3 regions of the Endozoicomonas sp. 4G genome follow, and region 3 is predicted to be linked to each of the others. Evidence: predicted binding sites of a transcription regulator. Region 3 holds the regulator's gene; each other region holds the start of a gene.

Region 1 (4,167 bases), 410 kb from region 3:
GCAGGACTTTATAGCCCCGCTTCGCCGCTGCGTAGGCATGAAAAGCACCGAGAATACCGGCACCGACCACCATTAAATCGTATTTCAAAGGAGTCTCCCGGCGTTTAAATGTGCTTCAGGATGTCGGCTAAGTGATCAAGCACCAGAGTTGGAGAGGCCGCAGCCAGTTGCTCGCGAGTCTGGGCGCCCGTGGTCACACCAACGGTGAAACCGCAGTGGGCGTTTTTTCCTTCCTCAATATCAATGGCCGAATCGCCTGCTTTAAGTACCTTTGAACTGTCGTGGATACCGGTTTTTTCCATAGCCAGCTCAATCATGTCGGGTGCCGGTCTGCCGTTTGTGACATCATCCGCTGTGATCAGGGCATCAAATTCGACACCGGGCAGCCAGTTCATCTTTTCTAGCAGCCCTGTTGCCACCTGGCGGCTGTAGCCGGTGTTGAGTGCGACCTTGATGTCTCGGGCGCGCAGCTCTTTCAACAGTTCGGGGACGCCGTCGAAGGAGGTTACTGCCAGTTCTTCATAAGCCTGGGTCAGTTGTTGCTTAAAAGACTGGAAGATTTGCTCTGACTCGGAATGGTCGAAGCCTTTGGAAGACAGAGTGTCTTTTATGGCCTGATGTTTCTCTTTGCCGGCACCGTGCTCAAGAACTTCATCCAGGGTGAAGTCATAACCAGCATCGACAAGACTTTTTTGAACCGTTTTGTAAACGACGTTGTCTTCATTAACGGTAGTGCCAGCCATATCAAAAACGGCGAGTTGAATTTTGCTCATGTTGACCTCTTTTCAGTTGTCAGGGTTAAAAGGTGATGGACGTTTAGTTCGAATTGTTTGAAATGTTCGAATTGACAGTGGTGTCAGCGGCAATCACCACTGCATCCTGTCGCCAATATTCAAAGTCACAGTCAATCAGGACACCGGACTGGTCGTAGTTGGTTCGCTCAATCAGCAATCCGGAGCTGCCTGTGGTGACTTTGAGGTGAGAAGACGCCTCGGCATTCAGGCCCACCGGGTACAATCTGAAACGAACCCGGGTGTAGTGGCGGTTGTAATGTTCCCGATAGATATCAGACAGCGATTGGGACAGATCGTGTTCCAGCAGGCCCGGGAAGTAGGCAGGATTCATGTAATTTTCAATGTACAGGACATTTCGGCCATCCACTGAACGAAGGCGTTGCAGTCGATACACCGAGGTCAGAGGTGTCACCTCAAGCAATTTTTGCACTCGGGCAGGGGCCGGTATCCGATCGGCATGGAGCATCCGGGTGCCCGGTACTCTGCCCTGGTGGCTGACCATGGTATGAAAGTTAGTATTCACCGTGGGATCATAGGTCACTCTTTCCGGAGAGACAAACCAGCCTATGCGATCTTCGCGATAGACCAGTCCGTCGGCTTCCATAGACGACAGAGATTCCCTGAGCGTAACGCGGGTGGTGCTGAATTGTTCACTCAACAATCGCTCCGAGGGCAGTTTGCTCCCCGGCTTTAATACACCACTTTCGATCTGCTCGTTCAGGGCAGTACGGATGATTTGATACTGACTTTTTCCCTGTCCCATGAATACGGTTCTCTTGAGGGTCAATGGATTCTCATCTGGTATATACCATTTTAAACCGCTTTTATGACAATTAAATGATTGTTTTTATGAAAATGAAGGGTTTTTGATGGGGGAAATATGAAGTTTTTATGAAACGTGCCTGTTGGGTATTTACAGGAAAAAGTCTCGCCGTCATGATTTTACGCAAATTGGTATATACCAGATGATTGAAGTTTCTGTTTCTATGGGTGTCCTATGAAAGCCGTATCCACAAAAGACGTGCCAGCTGTGCAAGAAAAGAGTTTGGAAAATCCCTATCTCCTGTTAACTCCGGGGCCTCTCTCGACGTCAACCAGTGTCCGCGAAGCGATGCTGCGTGACTGGTGCACCTGGGATGACGATTACAATCTTGGTGTCGTTGAAGAAATCCGCAGTCAACTGATTAAACTGGCCTCGGATACTGAAGACTACACCGCTGTGCTTATGCAGGGCAGCGGCACCGCTTCGGTCGAAGCAACGATTGGCTCGGTGATTCCTGATGAAGGTAAGTTGCTGGTCATTAATAATGGCGCTTACGGTGCCCGCATTGCCCAGATTGCTGAGTATCTGAAGATTCCTCACAGCGTGCTGAATTGTGGTGAGATTAATCCGCCAACGCCTGAAGAAGTTGAACAGATACTGTCTGAAGACCAGGCAATCACCCATGTCGCTGTCGTTCATTGTGAAACCACTACCGGGATGTTGAACCCTATTGAAGCCGTGGCACCCGTGGTTAAGAAACACGACCGGGTTCTGATTGTTGATGCCATGAGCAGCTTTGGTGGTGTCCCCATTGATCTGGCCGGACTGGGCATTGATTTTCTGATCAGCTCTGCCAACAAGTGCATTCAGGGTGTTCCCGGTTTTGGCTTTGTTATTGCCCGTCGTTCTCTGTTGTCTCAGTGTGAAGGGCGAGCCCGCTCCCTGTCTCTGGATCTCTACGATCAGTGGCAATGCATGGAAAAAAATAATGGCAAGTGGCGCTTTACCTCTCCCACTCATACCGTCAGGGCTTTCCATCAGGCATTGGCTGAGCTGAATGAAGAGGGTGGCATTGCGGCTCGTCACCAGCGTTACTCCAGCAATCAGAGCTTGCTGGTTCAGGGTATGAATGAGCTGGGCTTCAAGTGCCTGTTAGACAATAAACTGCACTCGCCGTTTATTACTTCTTTCTACTCGCCGGAGCATCCGGATTATGACTTCTTGCGCTTTTATGAACAGCTGAAAGCGAAAGGTTTTGTTATTTATCCCGGTAAAGTGTCGGATGCCGACTGTTTCAGAATTGGTAATATCGGTGAAGTGTATCCAGAAGACATCAGTCGACTGATTAAAGCCGTTTCCGAAAGCATGTACTGGCAGGAGCGTTGATGTTGTCGAGGATATCAGTTCGGAATTAAGCGCGGACTGATTCATTTTCTGCTAAACCTTACAGGGTGTAAAAACATCTTCGCCCTGTGAGGTGTTATGAAGTACATCCCTCTTTTTATTGCAGCCCTGATTCCCGCTTTAGTCAGTGCTGTGCCTCTGCCAGAAACCATGGCACCTGATTTTGAAACCACCGCAGTCCTGCCGGTTAAAGGTAAGCCTGAAGGGCGGGTTGTGGATAACTTTAAGTTATCCAGTCTGTTCGGGAAGAAGCGCATTTTGCTGCTCAGTTATCCACAACACTGCACCTATATTTGTGCCACTGAGCTGATCGCGATCAAAGATAAACTGGATCGGTTTCGGGAACTGGGTTTTGAGGTGCTGGTGCTTGCCACCGATGGAGCACCCATGTTCAAAAGCAAGCCCACCGAAATCGGTAAAGCAGGTTTTATTAAGCTCCTGGATCCAGAGGCTAAAATTCTGAAACAGTACGGTTTGCAAAGCGAGGATGGACTGTCCTTCAGAGCCACTTTTTACATGGGCATCGACGGTAAAGTCAGAATCACCGAGGTTCTGGGCAATACCATTGGCCGGGATGTTGATGACATGCTGAGAAAGGCTGCCACCATCAAATTTGTTGAAGAAGACGGAGGCCTTCTGACACTCCCCGCCCAATCAGCCTTGTATTTCAACTGACGGACAAACTCTCCCCAGTTTGCATCGGCTATATGCTTTGCCAGCTTTGGATTTTTGATCATGCCCTTCACGTTCAGAGACTCTACGCAAACAACTTGGTTCTCGTTAATGAGTTTGCGTGATGCCTGGTGGGTGGCATCCATCCGACAATCGGCAACCTTGGCATGAAGTCGTGCAACCTTGAGCTTTGCTTTGGCTCTGTTGCTACTGCCTTTTTGCTTTTTTGACATCTGACGCTGAAGATAGGCGAGCTTTATCTCGTAGCGCCTGGTGTGCCTTGGGTTACCGGATTTTTCACCCTCTGAAGTGATGAACAGATCATTCAAACCTAAATCAATGCCTACTGTTTTGTTACTAATAGGCATTGGTTTAGCTTCAAACTCACACAGCATGGACACAAAGTACCGGCCTGCCCGATCCTTGCTGATGGTAATACTGGAAGGCTCAGAAGCCAGTGGTCGGCTCCATCGGATATTCAGCGGATCTTTGCTTTTGGCAATGAAAAGCTGACCATCTTTGTATCTGAAAGCG
Region 2 (4,167 bases), 800 kb from region 3:
ACTGCATAGTCTCTGCCGAATTCTCTAACAAGATCGATTTTTCCAAGAGGCAAATAAGGTTTAATAAGCTCTTTGGTGACGTTAGTGATCATTGGTTGATAAAGTTTAGTGAAATATTCTTTGGTTAAACCATGAAGCACCATGCGGCGTTTGGTGAAATGTTCTTTACCTTCCATTTGTGCCAGTACTCGATCCCCCATCACTGGCTCAGCTCGTTTCATTAGTGGTTTGGTAGTGAAGATTGATGATTTTAAAATCTTATCGACATCATTATACTTTCCAATGAGATAAGTTTTGTTTTTCCTGTCAACGTAGATTAAATCCTTAGCATGCATCTCTCGATAGAGAGGGTATGGGTTTCGTGCTAAATCTGGATTATGAATACTAATTGAAGCTAGTTGGGACATTGGTAAAAATCCTTAAATCTAATCGAAAGGGAAAATTAACGCAGGCTTATTAATCCATAACTTTGCTTTGGCTTAACTTTAACTGGGTAATGACCTTTATATAAACCCTCACCTATGGGCCAGACTCGATGATAAAAAAATGTAGAATAGGGAACGTTTAACAGCGATGGTGTATCTAGGAAAAACGGTAACTCTGCGAAAATGTAGGGCAAGGCATCATTAACAAGTTGTGATTTAAGCTCACTGTCTTGGCGACCTTTTCCCCTAAGACGGCCTCGCACTGCCATTTGTGACATGGTTAAACAGTCTTGACGAAATCGTGAGCAGTTTGCAAACGCCTTCTTGGCTTCAAAATTTAAGCTCTTATAGCTTGTGTTGTCTATAAAATCACTGAACTGAATGATTTTTGCCGGCGTACTTCTTAACTCATACAATGACAGTAAGTAAGTTAAATGAGTTTTGTGACGTCTGAGTTCCCGCCGAGTCTTCTTTATGGCTTTCTTTTCTTCCATACCTGTTGCTATGAGTAATCGGGATGCTTCTGAAAGGCAGGGCATCAATATATCAAATCTTTTGAATCGTCTTGCAATAAAATTCACCAAACTAGTTACATATGTTTTTGAAAACTGAGAATTAAACGGGCTTATACCAATAAGGGCATGTTCACCTTGTTGAATTATGGATTCACAGCGAGGTGTTGCCCCTGAAATATAAAGTTCCTTGCATTGATTTTTTTCTGAAAAATCACAAGGAGTAGGGGGTTGTCTGAACGAATCTACATAGCTGATGGTTGATAGCTGACTCATGATTGGCTCTTATTTGTTGTATACATGTGTTTTTCGAGTTTGGACAGATACCGATCTACCTAACTCACTGTTGTTGTGAGAGTATTTATACAAAGAATTTGAGCCTGTGAATGTTGCATATATGGCAAGCAGTATTGAGAAACCGTCAATGAGTGGTAAAGCTCTAGTGGAGTCACTGACTGACCTGGGTCTTAGTCCGGTCTTTCCCGTGAAAGTGATGACCAAAGAGGTCAAATCACGTTCAGAAACCTCATTGCATAAGCATTACTGGAGTCAGTTGGTGTTCTCTGACAGGGGAGCTACCCAAGTGACAACGTCAAGTATGACCTATTGGGTTCCTCCGCATCATGCAGTTTGGATTCCACCTGATCATATACATTCAGCCTCACTGCTTGAGCGCGCGAGTTTATTCTCAGTCTATTTCTTAAAACATAACCCTCTGTTTGGTTCGTTTGATTGGCACCGGTGTCAATGCTTTGAGGTATCTTGTCTGCTTGGAGAGCTAATTAAAAAGATGTCGGCAACAAACCCTGAAACTATGCCCGAAGAAATTTATAATGCTCTTTGCAAGCTTATATACACAGAAATAGCACAGAGTCGGCCTATCCCAATTGGTGTGCCCATGCCAAAGGACAGACGATTGAGGCATTTGTGTCAACTGTTCTTAAATTCACCACAGCAGTATGTGACACTTCATGATTTAGCTGCTGTAGTGGGGGCTAGCGAAAGTACTATTGGACGACTCTTCAGGAATGAGTTGAATATGACTTTCAGCCAGTGGCGACAGCAAGCACTGCTGGCCAGCGCCATAACATTAGCCGCTAAAAAAATGTCTATTGGCAGAATCGCACTTGAGCTCGGTTATTCCAGTCACAGTGCTTTTACCGCGATGGTGACATCTATTGTAGGAAAATCTCCTAAGCACTTTTTGAATCAATGACTTTAAGTAAAGCGCGATCGTTTCTCCAAACCCGGTCAGGTCTGCCATACCATCACCATTCATGTCAGCAAAGAGGCGAGGGAACTTACTGTCAGTGTTCCAGCTTCTCTATTCGTTGAGGTTGGAAAATGGCTTGCTCTTTACGAAGTTGGCATTATTACCCTCTGTATCATCGGTCAGCCAGTCAAGTGTGAAAGTGCTTTCAGAAGAGTGAAAAATTGTTTTAATCCTGTCACATTAAATAAATCTTATTGTCACAATCATGTCGTTTAATGAGTCCGGCTTAGAGGATATTCGATAACAAATAAAGCTGGCTCGAACGACAGGTATAACATGAGCAAAAATACTTTTGATCCGACGGTGTACAACTCCAGTGATAACAAGCCGATCTCGGCAGTGCTGGAAAAAGAACTCTCCCGCCGTGGGGTTTTGAAGCGTGGGGGTGCGCTGGCAGCCTTTACAGCACTGGCCAGTGTTGGTTTGGCTGGCTGTAACGATAACGACTCTGATGTGGTGACCCCGCCATCCAGGCTCTCTCTGGGCTTTGAATCCATTCCCGGAACTAAAACTGACGCTGTGTCTGTACCTCCTGGCTATACCGCTCAGGTTCTGGCGCCATGGGGCACACCCTTGAATGATAAAGCGGCAGAATGGAAAGACGACGGCACCAACACTTCTGAAGACCAGGCCAATGCCACCGGCATGATGCACGACGGTATGCACTTCTTCCCGCTGGAAGGCAGCAGTACAGAAGGTCTGCTCTGTATCAATCATGAATATATTTCTCAAAGCCGATTGCATCCCAACGGAGATACCAAAGTTGATGGTAAGCGTCCCGCTGAGGAAGTGCGCAAAGAAATTAACGCCCACGGTGTGGCGGTCGTTCACATCAAACTGACCGACGGTGTCTGGGACGTTGTTAAAAACAGCAAATACAACAAGCGTTACACCGCAGCGACTGAAATGGATCTGACCGGGCCGGTGGCTGACAGTGATCTGCTGATCACCAAATACACCAATGAGAAAGGGAATAAAGCCCTTGCCCGAGGCACCAACAATAACTGTGGTAATGGTCACACGCCCTGGGGCACCTATCTGACCTGTGAAGAAAACTGGCCTGGCTATTTTGTCCGCACTGATGCCATCGATAACTGGACTGAAGAACAAAAACGTCTGGGTATCAGTGACGAAGGCACCCGTTATGATTGGGAAACTGTGGAGCCAGCGGACGAAAACGAAACCGGCGAGTTTACCCGTTTTAATGTAACCCCGGGTTCTGGAGCGGCGACTGAAGATTTCCGTAACGAAGCCAATGGTCACGGATACATCGTAGAAATCGATCCCTATAATCCTGATACCCGAGCCACCAAACGGACAGCTCTGGGTCGCTTCCGTCACGAAGACTGCTCATTTGGCAAGCTGGTAGAAGGTCAGCCAGTGGTTTTCTATTCGGGTCATGACAGCCGATTCGAATACATTTACAAGTTCGTTTCCAAAGAACTCTGGAACCCGGCAGACGCCAACCCTGAAGATCGTCTGGCTACCGGTGCCAAGTATATGAATGAAGGGACTTTGTATGCCGCTCGCTTTGATGTAGGAGGTAAGGGTGAATGGCTGCCTCTGACGCCTGAAGCAACCACCAAAGCAGGTGGAAAATTAGGTGATGTTGCCGGATTCGCAACTCTGGCTGAGGTGCTCCTGAATGCTCCGGGCGCTGCTGACGAGGTGGGTGCGACCCCGATGGACCGTCCTGAATGGACGGCGGTCGATCCGAAAACCGGTTCTGTTTATGTCACACTGACAAACAACACCCGTCGTGATAATGGCGACGGTAACTCCGATACCGATACGAATGCCGCCAACCCTCGTGAAGATAATGAGCATGGTCATATTATTCGCTGGGATGAAGGGGCTGACCCAAGCCAGTTTACCTGGCAATTCTTCCTGTTTGGTTCGTTCGCTTCTGAACGCACCCTGGTGAACCTGTCCGGTCTGAACGAAACCAATGAGTTTG
Region 3 (4,167 bases):
GTTCAATCCTTATCTGGTGGAAAAATATTCAGACGAAACAGCCTGGGGAAGGCGGTCGTTATTTTATTTACACGAAAAGCCTATTTCTGTTTGTGAAATCTTTTTGCCAGACCTGCCTGGGCAGACAAATAAGCAAGAACTGGCTATGACCTGATAAACTGGCGATCAGTACTCAGCCATACAGCCAGCCAAACATTATGATGCAACTCAGGAAACCCATGCGGGGATTAGCGGGCACAAATGCGGTTCTACAGCGATTCCCCCGTTTGAAAGACTTTTTACAGCTGGCTCGACTCGATCGACCCATCGGTATCTATCTGTTGCTCTGGCCTACTATGTGGGCACTCTGGGTTGCTGCAGAAGGTGTGCCGGATCTGGCAAATCTGGTGATTTTTTCGGTCGGTGTGGTTCTGATGCGCAGTGCCGGTTGTGTCATCAATGACTTTGCCGACAGGAAAGTGGACGGTCATGTTAAACGCACACGTAACCGACCACTGGTGACGGGGAGAATTCGGGAAAAAGAAGCACTGATGTATTTTGCAGGCATGGTGCTGGTGGCTTTTATTCTCGTGCTCTTTACCAATACCCTTACGATTCAACTGTCTTTTGCCGCATTATTGCTGGCTTCGGCCTATCCTTTTGCAAAACGCCACACGCATCTGCCCCAGGTGGTATTGGGGGCTGCTTTTGGTTGGTCAATACCTATGGCTTTTGCGGCGCAGAGCGGAGTCCTGGGAAGCACTGCCTGGCTGATATTTCTCGCCAATCTGTTTTGGACGGTGGCCTACGATACTCAATACGCCATGGTGGATCGTGACGATGACCTGAAAGTAGGCATCAAGTCTACAGCGATTCTTTTTGGTGATATGGATAACCTGATCATAGGTAGTTTACAGGTGCTTACTCTGGTGACTCTGGCCATGGTCGGTCATCAGCTGGCGCTGGGTTTTCTGTACTTCCTTTCACTGACTGCGGTAGCAGCCTTTTTCGTTTATCAGCAGTGGCTAACCCGTCGACGTGAGCGTGAGGCTTGTTTCAAGGCATTTCTGAATAACCACTGGGTTGGGGCCATTGTTTTTGCTGGTTTGGTGGTGAGTTATTGGTGATCTCATGGCTGGAACCCCTGCTCTGCAAGGTCTGAAATAGTTGTCTTCATTCTCAAACTGTGATGTCAGTCTGGAGGTGTCATCTGCCTGTAACATTTCAAGAGTGTAATAGCCGGTGTATAGTGCGGTTGATTAAACTTTTGAAAAACAGCCCCGGCCTAAACGAGCCTGAGCTGACCAACACCCTGATATCACCGCCGCAGTCGAATTGATAGATAAGCAGGTAGAGATCAATGCCAGGAAAGACCATTCTGATCGTAGATGACGAAGCACCTATTCGCGAGATGGTGATCGTTGCTCTGGAAATGGCAGGGTACGACTGTCTTGAGGCGGCTGATGCGAAGGAAGCGCACTCTCTGATTGTGGATAATAAACCCGATCTGATCCTGCTGGACTGGATGCTGCCAGATGTCTCCGGCATTGAACTGGCCCGCCGTCTGAAGCGCAATGAGCTGACCTCTGAAATTCCCATCGTTATGTTGACGGCCAAGGGTGAAGAAGACCATAAAATCCAGGGACTTGAAACCGGAGCCGATGACTATATCACCAAGCCTTTTTCCCCCCGTGAGCTGGCTGCCCGCTTAAAAGCGGTGTTGCGCCGGGCAGGTGGGCTGGATAACCAGTCTCCCATTGTCATCAAGGGGTTGGAACTGGATCCTGTCAGCCACAGAGTCTCCATCGATGGCTCACCTGCTGAAATAGGCCCTACCGAGTACCGATTGCTACAGTTTTTTCTGACGCACCAGGAGCGTGCCTATACCCGTGGGCAGTTGTTGGATCAGGTCTGGGGAGGCAATGTCTACGTAGAGGAGCGAACTGTAGACGTTCACATTCGACGCCTGCGTAAGGCATTGGGTGGTAACTATGAAGGGTTTGTGCAAACCGTTCGTGGTACTGGATACCGTTTCTCAACCAGAGTCTAGCTTTCTAACCCTCTAACTCTCTTTTCCGCCCAGTTTTCAGCAGGTGTTTGTCCGGGAGTCATATGACAACAATTTCAAAAACCCATTTGCTGAGCCGCATGATGGCTTACCTGGTTGTTGGGTTTTCCCTGGGCTGGTTGGTTGGCGAGCCTTTTTTAGGGCTTTGTGTGGTGATGGGGGGCTATTTTGTCTGGAGTTTCCGACAGCTTTTCAAACTGCTGGACTGGCTCAATGACCCCAGGGCCAGAAGCAAAGAACCTCCCGAGAGTAAAGGATTCTGGGGTGAAATCTTTGATGGCATCTATCGTTTGCAGAAGCAGCACAGTCGCTCCCGGCAAAAGCTGACCGTAGTACTTGAGCGTATTCAGGAATCAACCGCTGCGCTTAATGACGGAGTTGTGATGATCGATAATCAGAGCAACCTGGAATGGTGGAATCCTGCTGCTGAAACCTTAATGGGTCTGAAGATGCCTGAAGATCAGGGGCAGTTGATTACCAACCTGCTGCGTGATCCGAGGTTTGCGGACTACTTTGAGCAGGGCGGTTATCAAAAAGCCCTGGAGATCCCTTCTCCGGTCAACCCGGATCATCAGCTGCAATTTAATATAACCGTGTATGGCAAAGGCAATCGTCTGATGACCGTGAGAGATGTCACGCGCCTGAATCAGCTGGAAGTCATGAGAAAGGACTTTGTTGCCAACGTATCCCATGAGTTGAGAACACCGTTGACGGTGGTATCCGGCTATCTTGAAACCATGCTGGACAGTTTGGGGCCGGATTCAGGTCTCCCTCCTGTCTGGGAGAAAGCACTGAACAGGATGCAGGAGCAGTCACTCAGAATGCAGAATCTGGTGGCAGACCTGTTGTTGCTGTCCAAGCTCGAATCGGCTGAAGCTCAGGCCGATGAAAACGGGGTTGATGTTAAAGCCATGCTGAACAGCATTGTTGAGGATGGGCGGGCACTCAGTGGTGAAAACCAGCACCAGATTTCACTGGATTGTCCTGAAGGTGTCTTTTTGGCTGGCAATAGCAGCGAATTACGCAGTGCCTTCTCGAACCTGGTCTTTAATGCCGTACGCTATACGCCGCTGGGCGGGAAGATACAGGTGAGCTGGTGGCAGGATAAGGAAGGCGGACACATGATGGTGGAAGATAATGGTATCGGCATTGATCCCATGCATATTTCCAGACTGACTGAACGCTTTTACCGGATTGATAAAAGCCGTAGCCAGAATACCGGGGGAACAGGGCTCGGACTGGCTATCGTCAAGCACGTTATGCTGAGGCACGGAGGTAAGCTCACGATCAGCAGTCATCCGGGAAAAGGCAGCCGTTTTGTTTGCCACTTCCCGGAAAAAAGCCTTTAGCCGGAGAAAAGCCTTTAGCTTGAGAAAAGCCTTTAGCTTGAGAAAAGCCTTTAGCTTGAGAAAAGCCTTTAATTAGTCTCTCGACTCACTCTTCGTTAACAACACACTCCAGGCGTTTCTTGCCGGTGCGATTCAGGTAGTCCTGGAAGTCACTTGGCAGGCGCCCTGTGGTAGACCCATCCCAATGAACGGTGTCACCCGCTTCAGTCTGGTATTCAAAAGTGAATCTTTGTACATTGCGACGACGCTTGGGAGTCGTAATGTCCAGGTAGTCCAGATCTTCCATGGAAATGCCGCGTTCAGCCATGATTTGCTTAACGGCTTCGATGCTTTCCAGTTTGGCTTGACGCTCTTCGTCAATTTTATTGCGGGCTTCAACTTTCTCTTCCAGAACGTTCTGCATTCTGGAGATAATGCGCTCAAGATCTTCAACGTGAACATCTTTAAACAGAGAGCGGATGCGTGTTTTACTGCTCAGGCGGTGATGAATTTCTTCAAAAACGTTCATTCAGGAACTCCTAATTAAGACCTAACGGATGAGGTGTTAATGATTTTCAATTACCAAGAAGTCTATTTATACAGGAAGCTTTAAATTGATGGAAGTACTTCATTTGCTTTTACGATCTATTTTACGAACTATTTAAATAGATTCAATAAATCTTATGATAAGGCAGGAGTGATTGTACAATACATAAACAGTTGTGAGTCATCGGGATAGGCTAATAAATTCAATTGTCTTCACTTACTGTTCTTTGTTGTTAAAAAGCCAAA

The links. The regulator PhoB, encoded in region 3, activates phosphate uptake and scavenging genes when phosphate is short. The targets are predictions, from matches to a motif close to TGTCATANNNNTGTCANA.
Region 1: the regulator PhoB is predicted to act here: its motif matches at 1,620-1,637, upstream of phnW (2-aminoethylphosphonate--pyruvate transaminase).
Region 2: the regulator PhoB is predicted to act here: its motif matches at 2,373-2,390, upstream of K7B67_RS23090 (PhoX family phosphatase).

Annotation. Positions count from the first base shown of each region.
Region 1 is NZ_CP082909.1:4,601,614-4,605,780, reverse strand. It holds gene K7B67_RS18160 (TIGR03364 family FAD-dependent oxidoreductase) at 1-88, opposite strand, end outside; gene K7B67_RS18155 (phosphonatase-like hydrolase) at 105-773, opposite strand; gene phnR (phosphonate utilization transcriptional regulator PhnR) at 817-1,557, opposite strand; gene phnW (2-aminoethylphosphonate--pyruvate transaminase) at 1,840-2,943, shown strand; partial or broken gene K7B67_RS18140 (redoxin domain-containing protein) at 3,040-3,486, shown strand; gene K7B67_RS18135 (transposase) at 3,474-4,167, opposite strand, start outside.
Region 2 is NZ_CP082909.1:5,813,564-5,817,730, forward strand. It holds partial or broken gene K7B67_RS23075 (cytochrome P450, cyclodipeptide synthase-associated) at 1-407, opposite strand, end outside; gene K7B67_RS23080 (tRNA-dependent cyclodipeptide synthase) at 443-1,213, opposite strand; gene K7B67_RS23085 (helix-turn-helix transcriptional regulator) at 1,320-2,153, shown strand; gene K7B67_RS23090 (PhoX family phosphatase) at 2,487-4,167, shown strand, end outside.
Region 3 is NZ_CP082909.1:5,009,112-5,013,278, reverse strand. It holds gene K7B67_RS19710 (chorismate lyase) at 1-154, shown strand, start outside; gene ubiA (4-hydroxybenzoate octaprenyltransferase) at 219-1,106, shown strand; gene phoB (phosphate regulon transcriptional regulator PhoB) at 1,340-2,029, shown strand; gene phoR (phosphate regulon sensor histidine kinase PhoR) at 2,092-3,396, shown strand; gene K7B67_RS19690 (H-NS family nucleoid-associated regulatory protein) at 3,482-3,904, opposite strand.